Regions from separate parts of the Bacillus sp. JZ39 genome, predicted to be linked through region 2. Evidence: riboswitches for the same ligand, from Rfam matches in the RefSeq annotation. Region 2 holds a riboswitch; each other region holds the start of a gene.
What was found. A riboswitch is a leader RNA that binds a small molecule or an ion and turns the genes downstream of it on or off. The one in region 2 is predicted to bind thiamine pyrophosphate.
Positions count from the first base shown of each region.

Region 1: linked by a shared signal. The riboswitch ahead of ylmB (N-formyl-4-amino-5-aminomethyl-2-methylpyrimidine deformylase) and the one ahead of thiT (energy-coupled thiamine transporter ThiT) in region 2 are both predicted to bind thiamine pyrophosphate.
Region 3: linked by a shared signal. The riboswitch ahead of tenA (thiaminase II) and the one ahead of thiT (energy-coupled thiamine transporter ThiT) in region 2 are both predicted to bind thiamine pyrophosphate.

Region 1 covers NZ_CP096389.1:1,574,440-1,577,571, reverse strand. Annotated here, with positions in the region: gene M1D65_RS08255 (YlmC/YmxH family sporulation protein) at 59-304, opposite strand; gene ylmB (N-formyl-4-amino-5-aminomethyl-2-methylpyrimidine deformylase) at 387-1,667, opposite strand; TPP riboswitch at 1,755-1,856, opposite strand; gene M1D65_RS08245 (ABC transporter ATP-binding protein) at 1,869-2,663, opposite strand; gene sigG (RNA polymerase sporulation sigma factor SigG) at 2,811-3,132, opposite strand, start outside.
Region 2 covers NZ_CP096389.1:2,962,832-2,965,963, reverse strand. Annotated here, with positions in the region: gene floT (flotillin lipid rafts scaffold protein FloT) at 1-330, shown strand, start outside; gene M1D65_RS15275 (GNAT family N-acetyltransferase) at 348-869, shown strand; gene thiT (energy-coupled thiamine transporter ThiT) at 911-1,489, opposite strand; TPP riboswitch at 1,589-1,690, opposite strand; rRNA gene M1D65_RS15265 (16S ribosomal RNA) at 2,155-3,132, shown strand, end outside.
Region 3 covers NZ_CP096389.1:1,210,904-1,214,035, reverse strand. Annotated here, with positions in the region: gene tenI (thiazole tautomerase TenI) at 1-457, opposite strand, end outside; gene tenA (thiaminase II) at 432-1,142, opposite strand; TPP riboswitch at 1,221-1,329, opposite strand; gene M1D65_RS06280 (monovalent cation:proton antiporter family protein) at 1,391-3,132, opposite strand, start outside.

The DNA.
Region 1 (3,132 bases), 1.4 Mb from region 2:
AATGTGCCGGAAGAATCGAGACTTCCGGCATTTTCCAATCTTCGGCAGACAAGCAGGTTTATGCATGTGGTTCACTTAATCGGACTAAGATTACATCTTCCCCGATTTTTACTATATTTCGCCATGGAATGACCAATTCCTCTTCTTTTCCAAAAAATCCGAGAACTTTCCCATTTCCTCCGAGTATGATCGCCTGAATTTTTCCAGTGGTCACATTGATATCAATATCACCAATACTCCCCAGCTTTTTTCCGTTTGAGACATTGACGACATCCTTTACCTGAAATTCTGAAATGCTGATCATTCCATCACGTCCTTTTTCCGTCCTTTTGTTCAAGTATATGAACGGGCAGGCTGAACCTTGTCAGCAAGAAGAAATTTTCATGTCATTGTTCTTTTTTCCGGCTGCACCAGCTGATGATAAAATCGAGTATAATTTTTGTATACTCTACTAGCTGCTCAATCGATACCTTCTCGTTCACAGAGTGTGCATTGTGCAGATCTCCAGGACCGTATATTACGCATGGAATACCGGCATCATACAGCCATCCGCCATCTGTAACTGATTGAGAAACGTCAATAATTGGACACTCCCGTTTCACTTTCTGATGAGAGGCAGTTAGCGCTAAGACGCCTGGGTGGCCAGGGTCAACTTCCAATGCCGGAAAAATTTCTCCTCTGTCTTCTATCATAGATGAGCCTCCCCACTTGAATACAGGGCGGTTTTCCCTAAGCCAAATATCACTGTCACTCAGCCGATTGACGTAATCTTCTATTTCCGCTGCCACTTGGTCATGGGTTTCATTCGGATAAAAATGGACTGTGATCCACAACCGGCATTCGTCCGCTATAAAAGCCGCATGTCTGCCGCCTTCTATAACTGCCGGATTAATCGTATTTGTGCCGGGTTTAAAACCAGGATAACTTTTCATAATGGACCAGTGGCGCTCAAGTTCACCGAGCCCCGCAATGATTTTTGCCATTTTTTCAATTGCGCTTGCTCCGAATGTTCCTCCGCCTGCGTGAATCATATTCCGTCTCGTTCCATCATGAAATGTTTGACTGCTTTTGATTTCGATCCAGCCTGTAATGACACCCCCTTGGCCTTGAATATGCATATCGCTCGTATCCGCGACAATTGCAAAATCAGCGTGGTAGCCCCTCTTGCAGCATTCAAGTGTGCCGGCTTCTCCAACTTCCTCCCCAATAACCGATTGCAGAATCAGATCACCTGGAAGTTCAATGCCTGCTTCACGAATCAATTTGACAGCAAACAACACACACGCCATTCCGCCCTTCATATCGGAAGCGCCTCGACCGATTAAGAGACCGTTTTTTTCAATTGGATGAAATGGATCATGCTCCCATTTTTCATCCTCTTTTACCTCTGCCACATCTACATGGCCATTGATAATCAGGCTATAATAATCTGCTGAATCTGTTCCTTTTAGCTTCCCTACAACATTGGGATCTCCAGGGTACACATCCCATTTGTCGATCGAGAATCCCAATTCATTTAAATATCCCGCAATCCATGACTGAATGCCCTCTGTATTTCTTGCAGGCGGAGCAGGTGTTTGATAAGAAATCAGCGTTTTCGCAAGCTGAATAAGCTCCTCCTTATGTTCTTCCACTTTTTTGAGCAAAGAGTCTATTTGTTGATCCAATGTAAATCCGCTCCTATTCTTTAAAATCAAAAAAGCCGTTTCAAATGTGATGAAACGGCTTAATAAAAACAAACGGAGTCCGATGTACTCCGCTTTTCACCGCTTCCCTCCGCTGGCATGATCCAGATCAGGTCAAAAGGGTTGAGACAAAGTCTCTCTCAGCTTCGCAAAGCACCCCTAGGATGAATCTATATATGTTTGTCAGGCATTCGTTATCGGCTCAGCTCTTGTTAAAAACGGCCGATCCTGATTCCATAATACATGGATTGGCGTATCAAAAAAAGCGGAGAGTATTTGATCAGTAAGCATTTCCTTTATTTCTCCGGATCCAAAGACCTCTCCCTGTTTTAATAAAAGGGCTTTATCAAAGACAGGCAAAATTTCTTCAGCATGATGAGTCACATAAAGGATAGATGGTGCATTTTCTTTGTTTGCAATGTATGTAATCGTATCTAACAGCTTTTCCCGGGCAATAAAATCCAGTCCTGTGACTGGTTCATCCAGTATCAGCAACTCCGGATCGGCCATTAGTGCTCTAGCAATCAATGCTCTTTGTTTTTCCCCTTGAGAAAGGGTTTCATAGCGGCGATCGGCATATTCAATTGCTCCCAAGTCCTCTAACAAACCTATCGCTTTTTCCCTGGTTTCCTTACTTGGCGTTTCATATAACCCAATCGAAGCGTAAGCTCCGCTCAAAGCAATTTCAAAGGCTGAATCTGCCGGATACAATTTTTGCTGAAGAGCTGCTGAGACGAGGCCAATTTTACGTCTGAGCTTTTCCCCAAGCTCTGTTTTGCCAAATTCATGGCCGAGCACCTGCATCTCGCCTGATGTTGGAAAATAATATGAGCAAAGCATATTTAACAGCGCTGTCTTCCCGGCGCCATTTAGGCCGTAAAGCACCCAATTTTCCTTTTCTTCCACCTTCCAATGAATATCTCTCAGTATCCATTTCCCATTCCGTTTTAGTGAGACATTGTCAAGCTGCAAAATCATCGTGGTCCTCCTCTTTATTGCCTTTTATAATTGTTTTAATTTTCATAAAACTTTGTACGAACTAGGATACCTTACTTTTTCCAAAACGTAAACCATCCATAATCAATAGAAAAGCCTTTAAAACAACATCGTTTTAAAGGCTTTTCATTATTGATGAATATTTTTATTCATTTGTTTGATAGCCGCTTTTTCAAGTCTGGACACCTGCGCTTGAGAAATTCCGATTTCCTCGGCGACTTCCATTTGGGTTTTCCCTTGGAAGAATCGCTTTCTCAAAATCATTTTTTCCCTATCGTTCAGCCTTCTCATGCCCTCTTTTAAAGCCAGCTCTTCAATCCATTGTGAATCTGTATTACGCTCATCACTGATTTGGTCCATCACATAGATCGGGTCTCCGCCGTCGTTATAGATCGGTTCAAATAGAGAAACCGGATCCTGGATGGCATCAAGCGCAAATACAATTTCCTCA
Region 2 (3,132 bases):
GCCTTTGAACAGTACGGGCAGGCGGCGATTTTCGATATGATTGTCAAAATGCTTCCGGAATACGCGAAACAAGCAGCCGCACCTCTTTCAAATATTGATAAAATCACCGTTGTCGATACAGGAGGAAGCGGTGAATCAAGCGGAGCAAACAAAGTAACCAGCTATGCGACGAACTTAATGTCAAGTCTGCAAGAAAGTTTAAAAGCATCCTCGGGAATTGATGTAAAAGAAATGCTTGAGAACTTTTCAGGAAAAGGAAACGTAAAACAAAGCATTAATGAATTAACAAATGAAATCAAAGAAGCCAAAACGATCCAAAAATCAGAGTAAGGAAAGGGCAGAACCGTATGGTAACTGTACGTGAAGCGAAGTTAGAGGATATAAAGGACATTGCAAAAGTGCATGTAGACAGCTGGAGGACAACATACCACGAAATTATCCCGATTGATTATTTAAACAGACTGAACTATAAGGAATTTGAAGACAAATGGAAAAGTCGCTCGTTAAAGGGAGTATTTGTTGCTCAGGACGAAAAGGGTTCAGTATTCGGCTTTGCTTCATTTGGACCTATTCGCTCTGAACAAGAAGGCTATGACGGCGAGTTATACGCTATTTATCTTCTGGAAGAGCGCCAGCGGCAAGGTGCAGGCAGGGCGCTCTTAGCAAAAGGAGCAGAGTTTTTGCTTCAACATGGTTTTTCAAGTATGTTTGTTTGGGTTATTGAGCAGAATCCCTCGATTATATTTTATCAGGCCTATTCACCTGAAAGAGTAGCGGAGGACAACTTTGAAATTGCCGGAGTAAGGCTGAAAGAAGTAGGTCTTGGCTGGCCGGATCTTTCAGCTTTAAAAACACTTCTTAACAGATAACGAAAAATCCCCCAGCGGAATTCGCTGGGGGATTGTTACTTTTACGCTTTGTCACTTTTAAGCAGACGGGGTGCTGTCATAAATAATAAACATAGGACAATTGCACAAATAATGAATGAAGGAACCATGTAAGTCGCATTATAAGTTAAAGAATAAATCCATACCGGTGTTCCTTTTGGAGCAAAGCTGCCGAAAAACACAGCTCCTGAAATGACATGCGCGGCATAGCGCAGCAAACTGCCGATAAAAACTGCGCTGACCACTGAAACAATCAATTTCCCTTTTGTTTTTGATACAGCGGCTTTACGGACAGAAGAAGCGAAACAGCCGCTTATGCCGATTGCTGCGAAAGCGACAATGTAATCTAACAATAGCTGTACAGGATGTTGAGCAAACAAGTTTCCGATTGCTATTTGTACTAGACCTGTCAACAAACCTGTAGTAAGACCTGCTTTGACACCCCAGCGAAACGAAATTAAAAAGATCGGAATCATCATGATGGAGACCGAGCCTCCTTGAGGCATGCTAAGAAACATTCCTGAGACAATGTCTAAAATAACGGCTGCTGCTGTCATAATGGCAATTTCAATAAGGCGAACCAGTTGCTTAGATTGATTCATATCTATCTCCTTCCATTGACAGACAACCAAAAGGACAACAAAAAAGCAGCACGCGGAAGGATGAGAAAAGTTCCACGCACTGCTTTACGATCTGCAATTCATTTGACTTTGCCACATCCCTACGCCAGCGTTAACTAACAGGTTCAAAGGGTCAGAACGAAACCGCTCACTCTCAGCTTTAATGCTCCCCTTGTGGTCATCAGTATTTAGTTCGTTTCTACTATACAAGAAAATGAAAAAAACAACAAGATCACATGACTGATGTATATGTTCTTTTAAGAAAGTTATATGATACACACGCTTTAGAAATCATGGCGAGGATTATAGTTTATTTGTTTTATAGATTTTTTAAAAAAACTATTGCAATAAATAAATAGAGGTGTTATATTATTAAACGTCGCTGATGCACAGCGGACACAAACTAGATGCTTCAAAACAACTTGAAAAAAGTTGTTGACAAAAAAGAAGCTGAATGTTATATTAGTAAAGCTGCTTCATTGAGAAGTGACGAAATGATCTTTGAAAACTAAACAAGACAAAACGTACCTGTTAATTCATTTTTATAAATCGCACAGCGATGTGCGTAGTCAGTCAAACTAGGGCCTGCACGACGCAGGTCACACAGGTGTCGCCGCAGGATGCGGTGAACTTAACCTGTGATCCATTTATCGGAGAGTTTGATCCTGGCTCAGGACGAACGCTGGCGGCGTGCCTAATACATGCAAGTCGAGCGGACAGATGGGAGCTTGCTCCCTGATGTTAGCGGCGGACGGGTGAGTAACACGTGGGTAACCTGCCTGTAAGACTGGGATAACTCCGGGAAACCGGGGCTAATACCGGATGGTTGTTTGAACCGCATGGTTCAAACATAAAAGGTGGCTTCGGCTACCACTTACAGATGGACCCGCGGCGCATTAGCTAGTTGGTGAGGTAACGGCTCACCAAGGCGACGATGCGTAGCCGACCTGAGAGGGTGATCGGCCACACTGGGACTGAGACACGGCCCAGACTCCTACGGGAGGCAGCAGTAGGGAATCTTCCGCAATGGACGAAAGTCTGACGGAGCAACGCCGCGTGAGTGATGAAGGTTTTCGGATCGTAAAGCTCTGTTGTTAGGGAAGAACAAGTACCGTTCGAATAGGGCGGTACCTTGACGGTACCTAACCAGAAAGCCACGGCTAACTACGTGCCAGCAGCCGCGGTAATACGTAGGTGGCAAGCGTTGTCCGGAATTATTGGGCGTAAAGGGCTCGCAGGCGGTTTCTTAAGTCTGATGTGAAAGCCCCCGGCTCAACCGGGGAGGGTCATTGGAAACTGGGGAACTTGAGTGCAGAAGAGGAGAGTGGAATTCCACGTGTAGCGGTGAAATGCGTAGAGATGTGGAGGAACACCAGTGGCGAAGGCGACTCTCTGGTCTGTAACTGACGCTGAGGAGCGAAAGCGTGGGGAGCGAACAGGATTAGATACCCTGGTAGTCCACGCCGTAAACGATGAGTGCTAAGTGTTAGGGGGTTTCCGCCCCTTAGTGCTGCAGCTAACGCATTAAGCACTCCGCCTGGGGAGTACGGTCGCAAGACTGAAACTCAAAGGAATTGACGGGGGCCCGCACAAGCGGTGGAGCATGTGGTTTAATTCGAAGCAAC
Region 3 (3,132 bases), 1.8 Mb from region 2:
CTATAACCGGGATGGAAATCCGCTGTTTGATATCTGACAGCAAAGATACTCCTCTGCCTTCAAGACCCTTTTTGCAATCCGTTTCAAACACATGGCCGAACAGCACGTAGTCCGCGTCTTCCTTTTCTGCTTGAACCGCTTCCTCCAGTGAATGCACCGACCTCCCGATATGAAGGTGTGGAAATCTGGCTCTGACCTGCTTTGGTGAAAAGCTGCCGCTTGGCAGCTGCACGCGGTGAATAGTAGAGAAAAGCGCAATATCCACGCGCCCGTTCATCACCAGTTTTCGTTTATCTATACCGCCTTCAAAAATAAGCTCGAGCAGTTTCAAAATATCCGCCGCCGATTTTGAGCGTTCCCGAATATGAATAAAATCAACTTCATTCTGAATCGTAATGATGATTCTCGCTAGCTCTTCTACCGGCTTGCTGTCATCCGTTATGGCGTGAAGCTCCACATTCCTCCACCTCTTTTATGGCGCTGTCAGACCAGCCTTCTTTTCGATAGGCCATTCCCCAAAATTGATATTCATAGTAGCTGGAGATGACAAAATTCTCTTTCATCTTGGCACGCACTTCCTCCGTGCTGTTTTCCGCCAGCTCATTAAAGCGGTTGATTTGCTCCTCGACCTGTTGTCTAAACCAATCACCGCCATATGTGCCAATCCACTTCTGATAAATTGGATGCCCCGGATCACAATGCAGCAATTTCTCACCAACCTCGTAATAGAGCCAATAGCATGGCAGCAGGGCCGCTAAGATTTCAGCGAAATTCCCGCTCAAAACCGAACGGTACATATGGGATGTATAAGAGTACGCAGTAGGAGACGGCTTAAACGCCTTACGCTCTTCCTCGCTGATTTCCAACAGCTCGGCAAACTCCCGATGAAGCGCCATTTCCGCCTCATATGTACCTTGGGCATGGCTTGCCATCCGCCCCGTTGTATAAAGGTCCTTCGCATAAGCGGCGCCAAATGACTGCACCTTTGCAAAATGCGTTAAATAATAGGAATCCTGAAGTACGTAGTATTTAAAACGGTCAATCGGAAGCGTTCCGTCACCGATTCCTTGAACGAACGGATGGACAAAGCTCCCCTCCCACCATTCTGCGGCTGCACTGCGGCATTCTTCTGAAAACTTCACAAATCATTCCCCCTCTGAAAATAAAAAAACCACTTTCCCGCAAGGAAAAGTGGTTTGGAATTGGCATAGTAAAATAACACAAATACCGCTCCACTTCCCTACGCAGGTCTGAACCTGTTCAAGTTATGAGGGTCTAAAAGTCACACTTTTATCTCAGCCCTTATGAAGGACACCCCTAGTGGTTAAACGAATACATATTGAATTGTTCTGCACCTCTATATTAACACGAATCCTTATTTGGTCAAGATTTATCCTTCCAATGTTTTCTTAAGATCCGTTACGTACCCCCGAGATCCGGTGACAATTAAGCGATCTCCCAATTTCAGCCTAGTATCCCCATGAGGAACAATGCTGTCCACACCTCTGAAAATCCTGACAAAGATGACGTCGCCTGTTAAAGGGAATTCCCGTAAAATGACACCATCATATTTACTGTTCTCCATATTAATTTGATACAGCGAAGACTCTTGGTTCGTGAGCAGCTTCATGACGCCAGGCGCTTCTATCAGTGCGCGAAGCAGCGTTTTTGTCGACAGCAGAATAGAAAAGATGCTGATTCCCTGCTCCTTCAAAGCTGCTTCATGCTCCGGTGATCCTACGCTTGCAATGACTCTTTCTGTGCCTTTTTCTTTTGCAAGTAATGCAATGTCTGCATTCATATCTTCTTTCCCGGTCGCCACAACGAGAATATCCGTTTCAAAAATGCCGAGTGATTCAAGCGTCTCGTGTTCATAGTCAGAAATTGTTTCAACAGCAAACACTGATTCTGACAGCTTTTCCTCCGCATTCTCTTGGTAGACGTGTACAACACGCACGTCATACTCTTCCTCTGGCAATTCAAGTGTAACAGGCAAAGTCATTTGATTGGCGCCAATGAACGTAATCATCTTTTTCTCCTCCGGCTGCTCTTCCCGTTTGTATAATTTTTTAAAACAGATCGGCGTAAAAATACTTGCAATGACAGCTACTAAAATTAGCGCTCCTGACATATTTGCACTGATCACGTGAAGCTGCTGGCCGATTGTTGCAGCGGCAATCACGAGCGAAAGCGTTGATGTCAGCAGGAAACCAGACGCGAAAATGGTTCGGTTATCATACCACTTCTTTAAGTACATGACAGGAATGATTTTGCTGACTAACAGCGCCAGCAGCAGGAGCGGAATCATGATTAAAATTGTTTTATCCTGGAAAAGAGTCCAAATATCAAGCTTCACACCGACCATCACGAAGAAAATCGGTATTAAGAACCCATAACCGAATGAGTCCAGCTGCTGAACAAGTTCTTTGTTTGGCGAAAGCAGGGAAACAAGAACCCCCGCTAAGAAAGCGCCGAGAATATTTTCCGCCCCAAGTGATTCAGACAGGGCAACGAGTACAATAATTAACGTAAAAATGGCACGCGTCCCGATCTGGATCGTCCCTTTTGACATGGATTGAACAAAAGAGCGATGTTTGAAGACCCGGCCGAAAAAGTAAAGCACCACTCCGGCCGCAAACAGAATCATCAGGAGCCACATGTTTCCGCTGTCCTCTCCGTATAAAGAAGAAAAAACAGCAAGAAGAATCATCGTGGCCAAATCAGCAATGACAGCAACAAGTAAAATAATCTGCCCGATATTCGAATTCATGATCCGTTCTTCTTTTAATGTTGGAACGACAACGCCTAATGAAATCGTTGAAATAATCAGGGTCATCAAAAATGCATTTTGGATAAATCCGGCCAAGACGAACCCATAGGACAAGAGCAATGATAAAATAAAAATACCGACGAAAATAACAGATGCCGCAGCAAACGTATTCGGCGCTTCCTTGCCATTCGGCAGGAACTGCTTTTTCTTTCCTTTCTCAAACGACGAAAAATCAATTTCAAGCCCGCTTAAAAACATTAAAAAGATAAATCCGAGCATAGAGAGTGTCTGGAGCCAGGTGTCACCCTCCACAACTAAATTAAGGCCGCTTTTCCCAATAATCAGCCCCATAATGATTTCAG